Regions from separate parts of the Pseudomonas sp. LBUM1661 genome, predicted to be linked through region 1. Evidence: predicted binding sites of a transcription regulator. Region 1 holds the regulator's gene; the other holds the start of a gene.
What was found. The regulator FliA, encoded in region 1, starts transcription of late flagellar genes. The targets are predictions, from matches to a motif close to CTAAAGTTTNNNNNNNNNNNGCCGNTAA.
Positions count from the first base shown of each region.

Region 2: ACA057_RS16985 (methyl-accepting chemotaxis protein) is a predicted target of FliA. The motif match lies at 2,596-2,623, and genes of this name have one in related genera.

Region 1 is NZ_CP166794.1:1,758,691-1,765,546, reverse strand. Features, by position in the region: gene ACA057_RS08020 (chemotaxis protein CheA) at 1-2,215, opposite strand, end outside; gene ACA057_RS08015 (protein phosphatase CheZ) at 2,230-3,018, opposite strand; gene ACA057_RS08010 (chemotaxis response regulator CheY) at 3,041-3,412, opposite strand; gene fliA (RNA polymerase sigma factor FliA) at 3,581-4,321, opposite strand; gene fleN (flagellar synthesis regulator FleN) at 4,318-5,148, opposite strand; gene flhF (flagellar biosynthesis GTPase FlhF) at 5,264-6,592, opposite strand; gene flhA (flagellar biosynthesis protein FlhA) at 6,604-6,856, opposite strand, start outside.
Region 2 is NZ_CP166794.1:3,720,571-3,726,181, forward strand. Features, by position in the region: gene ACA057_RS16960 (NmrA family NAD(P)-binding protein) at 1-575, shown strand, start outside; partial or broken gene ACA057_RS16965 (LysR family transcriptional regulator) at 687-833, shown strand; gene ACA057_RS16970 (MmcQ/YjbR family DNA-binding protein) at 830-1,189, shown strand; gene ACA057_RS16975 (DUF1294 domain-containing protein) at 1,201-1,629, opposite strand; gene ACA057_RS16980 (undecaprenyl-diphosphate phosphatase) at 1,626-2,456, opposite strand; gene ACA057_RS16985 (methyl-accepting chemotaxis protein) at 2,750-4,384, shown strand; gene pnuC (nicotinamide riboside transporter PnuC) at 4,490-5,053, shown strand; gene ACA057_RS16995 (AAA family ATPase) at 5,050-5,574, shown strand.

The sequences.
Region 1 (6,856 bases):
TCGGAACATCGAGAATCAGCGCGATGCGGCCGTCACCGGTGATGGTGGCGCCGGACATGCCCGGGGTTCCCTGGAGCATTTTGCCCAATGGCTTGATGACCACTTCTTCCTGGCCCACCAACTGGTCGACGACGAAGCCGATCCGCTGAGTGCCCACCGAAAGGATCACCACATGGCCTTCGCGCTGCTCTTCGTGTGCGGCGGAGCTGACCAGCCAGCGTTTGAGGTAGAACAAGGGCAGCGCCTTGTCCCGCACGATCACCACTTCCTGCCCGTCCACCACGTTGGTGCGCGACAGGTCGAGGTGGAAGATCTCGTTGACGTTCACCAGCGGGAACGCAAACGCCTGGTTGCCGAGCATGACCATCAGCGTCGGCATGATCGCCAGGGTCAACGGCACCTTGATGACGATCTTCGAGCCCTGGCCCTTGGTCGAGTAGATGTTGATCGAGCCGTTGAGCTGGGAAATCTTGGTTTTCACCACGTCCATGCCCACGCCACGACCCGACACGTCGGAGATCTCGGTTTTGGTCGAGAAGCCTGGCGCGAAAATCAGGTTGTAGCATTCGGTGTCGCTCAAGCGATCGGCGGCATCCTTGTCCATCACACCGCGTTTTACCGCGATCGAACGCAGGACGTTCGGGTCCATGCCTTTGCCGTCATCGGAGATCGACAGCAGGATGTGATCGCCTTCCTGTTCGGCGGCGAGGATCACCTTGCCACCGCGGGACTTGCCCGAGGCTTCGCGTTCTTCCGGCGACTCGATGCCGTGGTCGACCGCGTTGCGCACCAAGTGGACCAGCGGGTCGGCCAGGGCCTCGACGAGGTTCTTGTCGAGGTCGGTTTCTTCGCCGACCAGTTCCAGGATGATCTCTTTCTTGAGCTGGCGAGCCAGGTCGCGAACCAGGCGCGGGAAACGCCCGAAGACTTTCTTGATCGGTTGCATCCGGGTCTTCATGACCGCGGTTTGCAGGTCGGCCGTGACCACGTCGAGGTTCGACACGGCTTTGGACATGGCCTCATCGGCGCTGTTGGCACCCAGGCGCACCAGGCGGTTACGCACCAGCACCAGTTCGCCGACCATGTTCATGATTTCGTCGAGACGCGCGGTATCGACCCGCACGGTGGTCTCGGCTTCGCTGGCCGGTTTTTCCGGTGGCGGCGCAGCCGGGGCACGGGCCGGAGCCGGTGCCGCAGCGGCAGCCGGTTTCGGCGCTTCGGCTTTTGGCTCGGGCGCTTTCGCAACGGGTTTCGGTGCAGCAGCTTTCGCCACTGGCGCCGCAACAGAAGAGGCCGCCGAAGCGGTGCCGACTTCAGTGAACTTGCCTTTGCCGTGCAATTCGTCGAGCAGCGATTCGAACTCGTGATCGGAGATCAGATCGCCGCCCACCGCTGCGGCGGTCGGCGCTGCCGGTGTCGGTACCGAAGCAATCGCCGATTCCAGCGCATCGACCGCAAAGTTGCCTTTGCCGTGCAGTTGATCGAGCAGTGCTTCGAACTCGTCATCGGTAATGTCGGAGCTGTCGCCAGGCGCTTTCGGCGCAGCCGGAGCGACGGGCGCCGGGGCCACGGCATCGACCGCGAACTGGCCTTTGCCGTGCAGTTGATCGAGCAACGACTCGAACTCGGCATCGGTAATTTCATCGCTGCCAGCGGCATTGTCGGCAGGCGGCGGCGCAACCACTGGCGCCGCTTCGGCTTGTGCCTTGACGGCATTCAGCGAGTCCAGCAGTTGTTCGAATTCGTTATCGGTGATGTCGCCCGATTCGCTTTCAGCCGCCGGTTCTTCGACCGCTTGAGCGACCGGAGCGGCTTCATCAGCCGTTTGCGGCTCGGCCAGACGGGCCAGCGCTGCAAGCAATTCAGGCGTGGCAGCCGTGACCGGGCTGCGTTCGCGGACTTCGGTAAACATGCTGTTCACCGCATCCAGCGCTTCGAGAACCACGTCCATCAGTTCCGAGTCGACGCGTCGTTCACCCTTGCGCAGGATGTCGAACACGTTCTCGGCGATGTGACAGCACTCCACCAGCTCATGGAGCTGGAGGAAGCCGGCGCCCCCTTTTACAGTGTGAAAACCGCGAAAAATTGCATTGAGCAAGTCCGCATCATCCGGTCGGCTTTCAAGCTCGACCAGCTGTTCGGACAGTTGCTCTAGAATCTCGCCGGCCTCAACCAGGAAATCCTGAAGGATCTCTTCATCGGCGCCGAAGCTCATGTGTATGGGTGCTCCTAGAATCCAAGGCTGGAAAGCAAATCGTCTACATCGTCCTGACCGGACACAACGTCTTCTCTTTTATCGGCATGAATCTGCGGACCTTCACCCTGAGAGAGATGTTTTTGCGGATCTTTTTCTGCCAGCATCGCTTCACGGTCATGTTCGATGCCCGCAAAGCGGTCCACCTGACTGGCCATCAGCACGAGCTTGAGCAGGTTGCTTTCAACTTCGGTGACCAACTGCGTCACGCGCTTGATCACCTGACCGGTGAGGTCCTGGTAATCCTGGGCGAGCAGGATGTCGTTGAGGTTGCTCGACACCACACGATTGTCTTCGCTGCTGCGTGTCAGGAAACCGTCGACTCGCCGCGCCAGTTCACGGAACTCTTCAGCCCCGACTTCGCGACGCATGAACCGTCCCCAATCGGTGCTCAAGGCCTGGGCTTCATTGCTCAGGCTGTTGACCAGCGGCGTGGCGTTTTCCACCAGGTCCATGGTGCGGTTGGCCGCCGCCTCGGTCAGCTTGACCACATACCCCAGGCGCTCGGTGGCGTCGGTGATCTGTGACACTTCCTCGGCTTGCGGCATGTTCGGGTCAATCTGGAAATTGACGATCGCACTGTGCAGCTCGCGAGTGAGCTTGCCCACTTCCTGGTACAGGCCGCGGTCACGGGTCTGGTTGAGCTCATGGATCAGTTGCACAGCGTCGCCGAACTTGCCTTTTTCAAGGCTTTCGACCAGTTCGACGGCGTGTTTTTTCAGGGTCGACTCGAAGTCACCCTGTGAAGATTCGATATGCTCCATAGCTTCCCCGTGGCGCAGTTGCTCAACCGATGCGTTCGAAAATCTTCTCGATTTTTTCTTTCAACGCCTGGGCCGTGAAGGGTTTGACCACATAGCCGTTAACACCGGCCTGGGCCGCTTCGATGATCTGTTCGCGCTTGGCTTCAGCGGTGACCATCAGCACTGGCAAGTGCTTGAGCTTTTCATCGGCGCGCACGTGGCGCAGCAGATCGATACCGGTCATGCCAGGCATGTTCCAGTCCGTTACCAGAAAGTCGATGCTCCCGCTGTTGAGAACCGGGATGGCGGTAGTGCCATCGTCAGCCTCGACCGTGTTGGTGAACCCAAGGTCACGCAACAGGTTTTTTATGATCCGCCGCATCGTTGAGAAGTCATCAACGATGAGGATTTTCATGTTCTTGTCCAATTCGACCTCCAAGCAGTCTTAAACGCGCCCAGCACCTGGACGCGCCATTTCAATCAATCCGGCAAAGCACTCAATGACTGTCTGGAGCACAACAGATCGAGACCGGCGCAGTTTCAACACCACACCAGCCACGTTCGCAGTGTCCCCACACTGCCTTCAGCGCGCTCGCCACTCCCCCAAACGCCCCCGCAAACGGGCCGCGCACTGGCTGTGTAACTGGCTGACCCGAGATTCGCTGACCCCCAGGACTTCGCCGATTTCCTTGAGGTTCAACTCTTCGTCGTAGTACAGCGCCAACACCAGTCGCTCACGCTCCGGCAAATTGGCAATCGCGTCCGCCAGCGCCGCCTGGAAGCGTTCATCTTCCAGATCGCGTGACGGCTCCGTGTGTGCACTCGCGCCATCCTCGTGCAGCCCTTCGTGTTCGCCGTCCTGCAACAGATCGTCGAAACTGAATAACCGGCTGCCCAGGGTGTCGTTCAAAATCCCGTAATAATCGTCGAGACTCAATTGGAGTTCGGCCGCAACCTCGTGATCTTTAGCGTCACGACCGGTTTTAGCTTCAATCGAGCGAATGGCGTCGCTGACCATCCGGGTATTGCGGTGGACCGAACGTGGCGCCCAGTCCCCCTTGCGCACTTCATCGAGCATCGCGCCGCGGATCCGGATGCCCGCGTACGTCTCGAAACTCGCGCCTTTGCTGGCGTCGTATTTGGTCGACACTTCAAGCAGGCCGATCATCCCGGCCTGGATCAGGTCTTCGACCTGGACACTGGCCGGCAGACGCGCCAGCAAGTGGTAGGCAATGCGTTTAACCAGTGGCGCGTAACGCTCGATCAGCTCGTACTGCGCGTCACGTGCCGATTTCTTGTAGAGGTTGTAACCGCTGGCTGTCATAGCACCGGTCCTGCCGTTTGTTGCACGAGGCGCTCGACGAAAAACTCCAGGTGCCCACGCGGGTTGGCCGGCAGCGGCCAGGTATCGACCTTCTGCGCAATCGCCTTGAAGGCCAGCGAACACTTGGAACGCGGGAACGCTTCATACACGGCGCGCTGCTTCTGCACGGCCTTGCGCACGCTTTCGTCGTACGGCACCGCACCGACGTATTGCAAGGCAACGTCGAGGAAGCGATCCGTGACTTTGGTCAATTTGGCAAACAGGTTGCGACCTTCCTGCGGGCTCTGGGCCATGTTGGCCAGGACGCGGAAGCGGTTCATGCCGTAATCGCGGTTCAGCAGTTTGATCAGTGCGTAGGCGTCCGTGATCGACGTCGGTTCGTCACACACCACCAGCAAGACTTCTTGCGCGGCGCGAACGAAACTGACCACCGAATCACCAATGCCCGCCGCGGTGTCGATCACCAATACGTCGAGGTTGTCGCCGATATCGCTGAACGCCTGGATCAGGCCGGCGTGTTGAGCCGGGCTCAAATGAACCATGCTCTGGGTGCCGGACGCGGCCGGGACGATGCGAATGCCGCCTGGGCCTTGCAACAATACGTCGCGCAGCTCACAGCGGCCTTCGATCACGTCGGCCAGGGTACGTTTGGGTGTCAGTCCCAGCAGAACGTCGACGTTCGCCAGCCCCAGATCGGCGTCCAGCAGCATCACGCGCCGGCCGAGCTCAGCTAGAGCCAGGGACAAGTTCACTGACACGTTAGTTTTCCCGACGCCACCTTTGCCGCCGGTCACCGCGATCACCTGTACGGGATGCATGCTGCCCATGAATTTCTTTACCTTGTCTTACTTAGACGGAGGCCACATTACTGGCTGCGCGTTCACAAACGGAACAATGCATGGCAGACCATCGATGTAGGTACAAAAACTGTTCATTAATACCTCAGCCAACCTGCTTGGTCGGGCTGTGGTAAATATCAGCGAACATGTCAGCCATGGCTTCTTCGCTGGGTTCTTCTTGCATTTGCACGCTTACGGCGCGACTGACCAACTGATGACGACGCGGCAGATGCAAATCATCCGGAATCCGCGGGCCATCGGTCAGGTAGGCCACCGGCAATTCATGACTGATGGCCAGGCTCAACACCTCGCCCAGACTTGCCGTTTCATCCAGTTTAGTCAGGATGCAGCCAGCCAGCCCGCAGCGTTTGTAACTGTGATAAGCGGCGGTTAGAACCTGTTTCTGGCTGGTGGTTGCCAAAACCAGATAATTTTTCGATTTGATGCCACGACCGGCCAGACTTTCGAGCTGCATGCGCAGTGCCGGATCGCTGGCCTGGAGGCCGGCGGTATCGATCAGCACCACGCGTTTGCGCAGCAAGGGTTCCAGCGCCTGCACCAGGGACTGGCCCGGATCGACGTGGGTCACCGAGACGTTGAGGATGCGCCCCAGGGTCTTGAGTTGTTCCTGGGCACCGATGCGATAGCTGTCCATGCTCACCAGCGCGATGTTCTGCGCGCCGTACTTGAGCACGTAACGGGCCGCGAGCTTGGCCAGCGTGGTGGTCTTGCCCATGCCGGCGGGGCCGACCATGGCGATCACACCGCCCTCTTCCAGTGGCTCGACTTCCGGGGTGGCGATCATCCGCGCCAGGTGCGCCAGCAACATGCGCCAGGCCTGACGAGGTTCTTCAATATCGCTGATCAGTGCCAGCAGGTCCCGCGACAACGGGCCGGACAGGCCAATGCGTTGCAGGCGACGCCAGAGGTTGGCCTGGGCCGGACGGCTGCCTTGCAGCTGATTCCAGGCCAGCGAGCCCAGCTGCACTTCCATCAATTCACGCAGGCTGTTGAGTTCGAAACGCATCGAGTCGAATGCACGCGGGTCGACGCCATTCGACGCTGGCGCAGGAGCCGGCGCAGGGCGACGCGGTTCGGCGTAGGTCGGTTCGATCAGCGGTTCGGCGGCGGTCAGCGGCAAGCCGGCAAACAACTGACGATTCGTCGCCTTGTCGCTCTCGCCTTCGCTGCGCAGGCTCAATTCGGCCTGGGCAGTGACGATCCGCGACTGGGTCTTGCGCAGCTCGTCTTCGAGCTCCATGTTCGGCACACGCGGGGCCAGCGCCGACAGTTTGTAATCCAGGGCAGCCGTCAGCTCGACACCACCGGCGATCCGGCGATTGCCAATGATGGCGGCATCGGCGCCCAGCTCATCACGAACCAGTTTCATGGCCTGACGCATATCGGCGGCGAAAAAACGCTTAACTTGCATAAACCACTACCTCAGCCGTTGGGCCCTACTGTCGCAACGATGGTCACTTGCTTGTTGTCAGGAATTTCCTGATACGCCAACACGTGCAAACCCGGGACTGCCAGTCGGCCGAATCGCGACAACATCGCGCGAACCGGACCGGCCACCAGCAGAATCACCGGTTGACCTTGCATTTCCTGACGCTGCGCCGCCTCGATCAACGAGCGCTGCAACTTCTCAGCCATGCTTGGCTCCAGCAGAACGCCCTCTTCCGAGCCTTGTCCT
Region 2 (5,611 bases), 2.0 Mb from region 1:
GCCATGTGGTTTACACCAGTATTCAACGGATCAACGATGAGCTGGCACCTATTGAAGGAGTGACGGAGAGCGATATAGCGACCGAGCGACTGCTTGAAAAATCGGGCCTCACGTACACGATTATTCAACATCCGCTATACGCCGACGATTTGCCCTTCCTCATCGGCGCCGATGCAGCAAAAGAAGGCTTCAGCGCCCCAACAGGTCGAGGTCGAGCCAGCTTCGCCACGTATGCCGAGCTGGCAGAGGCCGGTGCCGCACTGTTAACCCAAACAGGGTATGAAAATCGTACTTGCCTGCTGAACTCGGGAGAAACGTGGTCATTCCAGGACATCGCTGACGGCTTGGCTCGACTGACGGGCAAGCCGGTTCATTACCAGCCAATGTCCGTTCAAGCATTCATCGCCGCTCGGGAGGCTGAAGGCTGGCCAACATCGCTCGCGAACTTCCTCAGCGGTTGGGGTAATGCTATCGATAAAGGCGCTTTCGATCAGAGCAGTCCTACGCTTGAAAAACTGTTGGGACGCAGGCCGAAAGATCTTGAGGGCATTCTACGGGTAGCCTTCAATCTCTGAACACTTTCAGATCCGCCGTTCCCCATCAGATCAATTGCTCACGCCTCTCGTACAAGAATGCATAGAGGACAACAGCTTGAGGCAGGCGGATCAAATTGTTCATATTGAGCAGTGATGCGATTGCTGCCCGACGCGTCATTGCCTGGCGGCTGGCTGCAAGCGGTCTACCCTCATCGTCGCGGGGTGATGCCCGCCGTGCATGCCTGGATCGACCATTTGATCGAATCTTTCAATGCCTGTGGGGACCGACTGATATGAAGGCTGGACGCATGAGCGAAGAGGACGTCGCGCAATTCTGCCTCGCACTGCCCGGTGCGCGGGAAGACTACAAGTGGGGTGGCGTGCGGGTATTTTCGATTGCCGGGAACAAGATGTTCGCCTTGCAGAACCTGCGTGGCGCGTCCCTGGCGTTCAAGGTCGACAAGGATTTGTTTCTCGGCCATTGCGACCGTCCGGGCATTCACCCGGCGCCTTATCTGGCACGGGCCCAGTGGATCATCATGGAAACGCCCTACCCGCTGGGTGCCGAAGAGCTACAAGGGTTGTTGCAACGTTCCCATCAACTGGTGGTGAGCAAACTGCCCAAGCGTACTCAGGTCGGCTTGCTGCTGTAGAACCCGCTGATTCAGAACAGCGCGAGCAGATGGGCGCCGAGGAACAACTGGTCGATCCAGAACACTTGATGCAACAGCACGATGGCCCAGCACACCACCTGAAACGAGAGCTTGCGCGTCTTGTGCCGAAACACCTGCTGCGCAATCAAGGCACCCGGCCAGCCACCGCCCAGTTCCAGCGCGTGCAACACGTTCTCCGGGGTGCGCCAGGTGTCGGCGCGCGCCTTGCGCTTGTCGCTCCAGTACAGGAAGAACGCCAGAACGCTGACGATGCCGTACGCCGCGAGGGGAATCACCGAGACCCCGCGCAGCCATAGCGACATCGAACCAAACAGCGGCAGCGCGCAGAGGATCGCGAACACCACGAGTTTCAGGCGCAGATGCTGCATCTCACCCCCGGACGGGCGCCCGGGGTTGTGGCGCGCGCTTGAATCGCTCATGGCTTGGCCGCGGCCCAATCGACCCAGCCAAACTGCCAGGTCGCGAGGATGAACAGGCCGAACGCGATCCGGTACCAGGCGAACGCCGCGTAGCTGTGGCTGGCGATGAACTTGAGCAAGCCTCTGACAGCAATCATCGCGAAGATGAACGCCGTCACGAAGCCGATGGCGAACACCGGGAAGTCCGCCGGCACGAACAGGTCCCGATACTTGTAGCCCGAGTACACCGCCGCGCCGACCATGGTAGGCATCGCCAGGAAGAACGAGAACTCAGTGGCGGTCTTGCGCGACAAGCCGAACAGCAAACCGCCAATGATCGTCGAGCCGGAGCGCGAGGTGCCCGGAATCATCGCCAGGCACTGGGCAAAGCCGACCTTCAATGCGTCTTTCCAGGTGATCTCATCAACCGTTTCGGCATGCACTTCATGCTGGCGCTGTTCAGCCCACAACATCACGATACCGCCCACGACTAGCGCAGTGGCAACGGTGATTGGGTTGAACAGGTAGTGGTGGATCAGGTCTGCGAATATCACTCCCAACACGACGGCCGGCAAGAACGCAATCAACAGGTTCGCGGTAAAGCGTCGAGCATTTGGCTGTGTCGGCAGGCCAATCACCACGTCGAGGATCTTGCGCCGGAACTCCCACACCACCGCCAGGATTGCCCCGAGCTGGATAATGATGTTGAACGCCATGGCCCGCTCGCCACCGAAGTCGAGCAAGTCGGCCACGATGATCTGGTGCCCGGTACTGGAGATCGGCAAAAACTCCGTCAGCCCTTCTACAACCCCAAGAATCAATGCCTGAAAGGCGGTCCAAAGATCCATCAATCCCCCAAGAAGCGATGCGCCACGGCATGCCCCGTTAATATTTTTCAGAGCGTTTGACTGCGAACAGCGTGGTTAACAACCCGCGAGCGCAAGATCCACGCACAGCCGTAAAAATCCTGTGAAAAATCAACTTGGATTCAGGTTTTTCCGTGCGGGGCCGAAATCCTATCAGACAAGTCCGTTTTACGCTGCCGCGTATTGGACTTGGGTCTCATAGGCCCGTTTGGCAAAGTGTGATTGGATGCTGGCGATCATTTACTACAAGAAAAAGAATCCGGAGTGACAGCGTTATGAACAGCTTGCGCAGTATGTCGATCAGCCGCCGTTTGTGGCTGATCTTGATCGTGGCCGTGATGATGCTATTGACGTTAGGCGTGTTGATGCTCAAGCAGATACACGATGACCTCTACTCCGCCAAGGTTCAGAAAACCCAGCACGTGGTACAGACCGCCAGTGGCATCCTGACTTATTATCACGACCTGGAAACAGCCGGCACGCTCACCCGTGACGTCGCGCAGAAACAGGCACTGACGGCTGTTCGCGGCCTGCGTTATGACCAGAACGATTACTTCTGGATCAACGATCTGACGCCGGTGATGGTGATGCACCCGGCCAACCCGAAACTCGAAGGCCAGAACCTCTCGACGATCCGCGACCCGGACGGTTTTGCGCTGTTCAATGAAATGGTCGCCATCGCCAAGTCCAAGGGTGCCGGCACGGTTGACTACCGCTGGCCGAAACCGGGTGCCAACGCACCGGTCGAGAAAACCTCCTACGTCAAACTGTTCGAGCCCTGGGGTTGGGTGATCGGTTCGGGCGTGTACGTCGATGACGTGCAGGCCGAGTTTTATGGCCAGGTCTGGAAGGCTTCTTTCGTCGGGCTGGTGATTGCCCTGATCATGGCGCTGCTGGTGATCCTGATTGCCCGCAGCATCGTCCGTCCGCTCCAGGAAACCGTGACGGCCATGGCCAACATCGCCAGCGGCGAGAGCGACCTGACCCGCAGCCTCGATACCCACGGCCAGGATGAAGTCACGCAACTGGCACGCCACTTCAACGCATTCACCACCAAATTGCGCCTGGTGATCAGTGAGTTGCAGCTGTCCGCCAGTGCCCTGGGCCAGTCTTCCAGCGACTTGGGCAACGACGCCGCCCAGGCCCAGCAACGCAGCCAACAGCAATCGCAACAGATGGAGCTGGTGGCCACGGCTATTAATGAGGTGACCTACGGTGTGCAAGACGTGGCGAAAAACGCCGAGCACGCCGCCAGTGAAATGCGCGATGCCGAGTCTCAGGCGCAGCAAGGCCAGGTCAACATCGATGGCAGCCTGCAACAGATCGACAAGTTGTCTTCGACCATCGATCAGGCGGTTGAAGTGATTCGCACACTGGCCGCCGAAAGCACGCAGATCGGCAGCGTTCTGGAAGTGATCCGTTCGATTGCCGAGCAGACCAATCTACTGGCACTCAACGCGGCTATCGAAGCCGCCCGTGCCGGTGAACAGGGTCGCGGCTTTGCGGTGGTGGCCGATGAAGTGCGGCTACTGGCCCAGCGCACGCAGAAGTCCACGGCTGAGATTCAGTCGATGATTGAACGCCTGCAGAGCCACTCCGAAGCGGCGGTGAAGGTAATCGGCGACAGCAGTCGCGCATCGCAATTGACCATCGAGCAGGCCGGTCTTGCCGGTGCGAGCCTGAACGCCATTGGCCAGGCGCTGCGTAACCTCAACGGGCTGAACGCCTCGATTGCCAGCGCGACCCTGCAACAGGCGCACGTGGTCGAGGACATCAACCAGAACGTCACCCAGGCGGCGGGTTTGTCGCATAGCACGGCACTGGCGGCGGAACAGTCGAGCCTGGCCAGTGTTCGCTTGAAGGAATTGAGTGAACAGTTGAACGGGTTGCTCAAGCAATTCCGGGTGTAGCAGCGATCCTTGTAAAGCTGCCACGAGGGATGGCGCTGCTGGTTTTACTCGGCAGCGCCTGCCGGTACAATCCGTCCCCCTCTTCGCTTCCCCCAAGGAACCTCCATGTCCGGGCTTGAACTGTTTGCCGCCAGCCTCGGCGTGATTGCCGTCTGGCTGACGGTCAAACAGAACCCTTGGTGCTGGCCCATCGGCCTGGTCATGGTGCTGCTTTATAGCTGGATCTTTTTTGAGGTGAAGCTGTACTCGGACATGCTGCTACAAGTGATCTACGCCGGGTTTCAGCTCTATGGCTGGTGGCAATGGACCCGTGCCGGTGAATCGCATCAGGGTCGGCGGGTCAGCCTGCTTGAAGGCAAATCGGTCGCGTTCGGCCTCGCCATCGGCGCGCTCGGCAGCCTGTTGCTCGGCGCGGCAATGGCGCACTGGACCGATGCCGCCCAACCCTGGCTGGATGCGGCGCTGACCGGCTTCAGCCTGGTGGCGCAGTTCTGGATGGCGCAAAAACGTGTGCAATGCTGGCCGTTGTGGATCGCTCTGGATGTGGTCTTCGTCGGACTGTTTATCTACAAAGGCATGTACCTGACCGCTGGCCTCTATGCACTGTTCACCCTGATTGCCGTGCAAGGCTGGCGAGAATGGCGTACCGATCCGGCGTTGCGCACATGAAAGTGCTGGTGCTGGCAGGGCCGGAATCCAGCGGCAAGAGCTGGCTTTCGAGCGAGATCCAGGCCCAATTTGGCGGCCTGTTGGTCGGTGAATACGTTCGGCATTTCATCGAAACTGAAGCCCGCGAAACCTGCTACGACGACATCACTGCCATCGCACAGGGCCAGCTGGCGTGGGAAGACGAAGCACGCGCCAATCAACCGTCACTGCTGATTCTCGATACGCACCTCTTGAGCAATATCCTTTGGAGCCGCACGCTGTTCAGTGCTTGTCCGGCCTGGATCGAGCAAGCATTGCTGGCACGGCACTACGACCTGCATCTGCTGCTGAGCCCAGACACCGTGACCTGGCATGACGACGGGCAGCGTTGCCAGCCGCAACTGACAGAACGCCAGGCGTTTTTCCAGGCCAGTCGCCAATGGCTTGAGCGGCACCGCCAGCCTTTTCAGGTGCTGCAAGGAGACTGGAAACAGCGCAAGGACGCGGCATTCGAGGCCGTGACGCGTTTGGTCAAGGCCTGACAGGGCATCCCGGCCCCGCCACAAATGTCCATTTCTG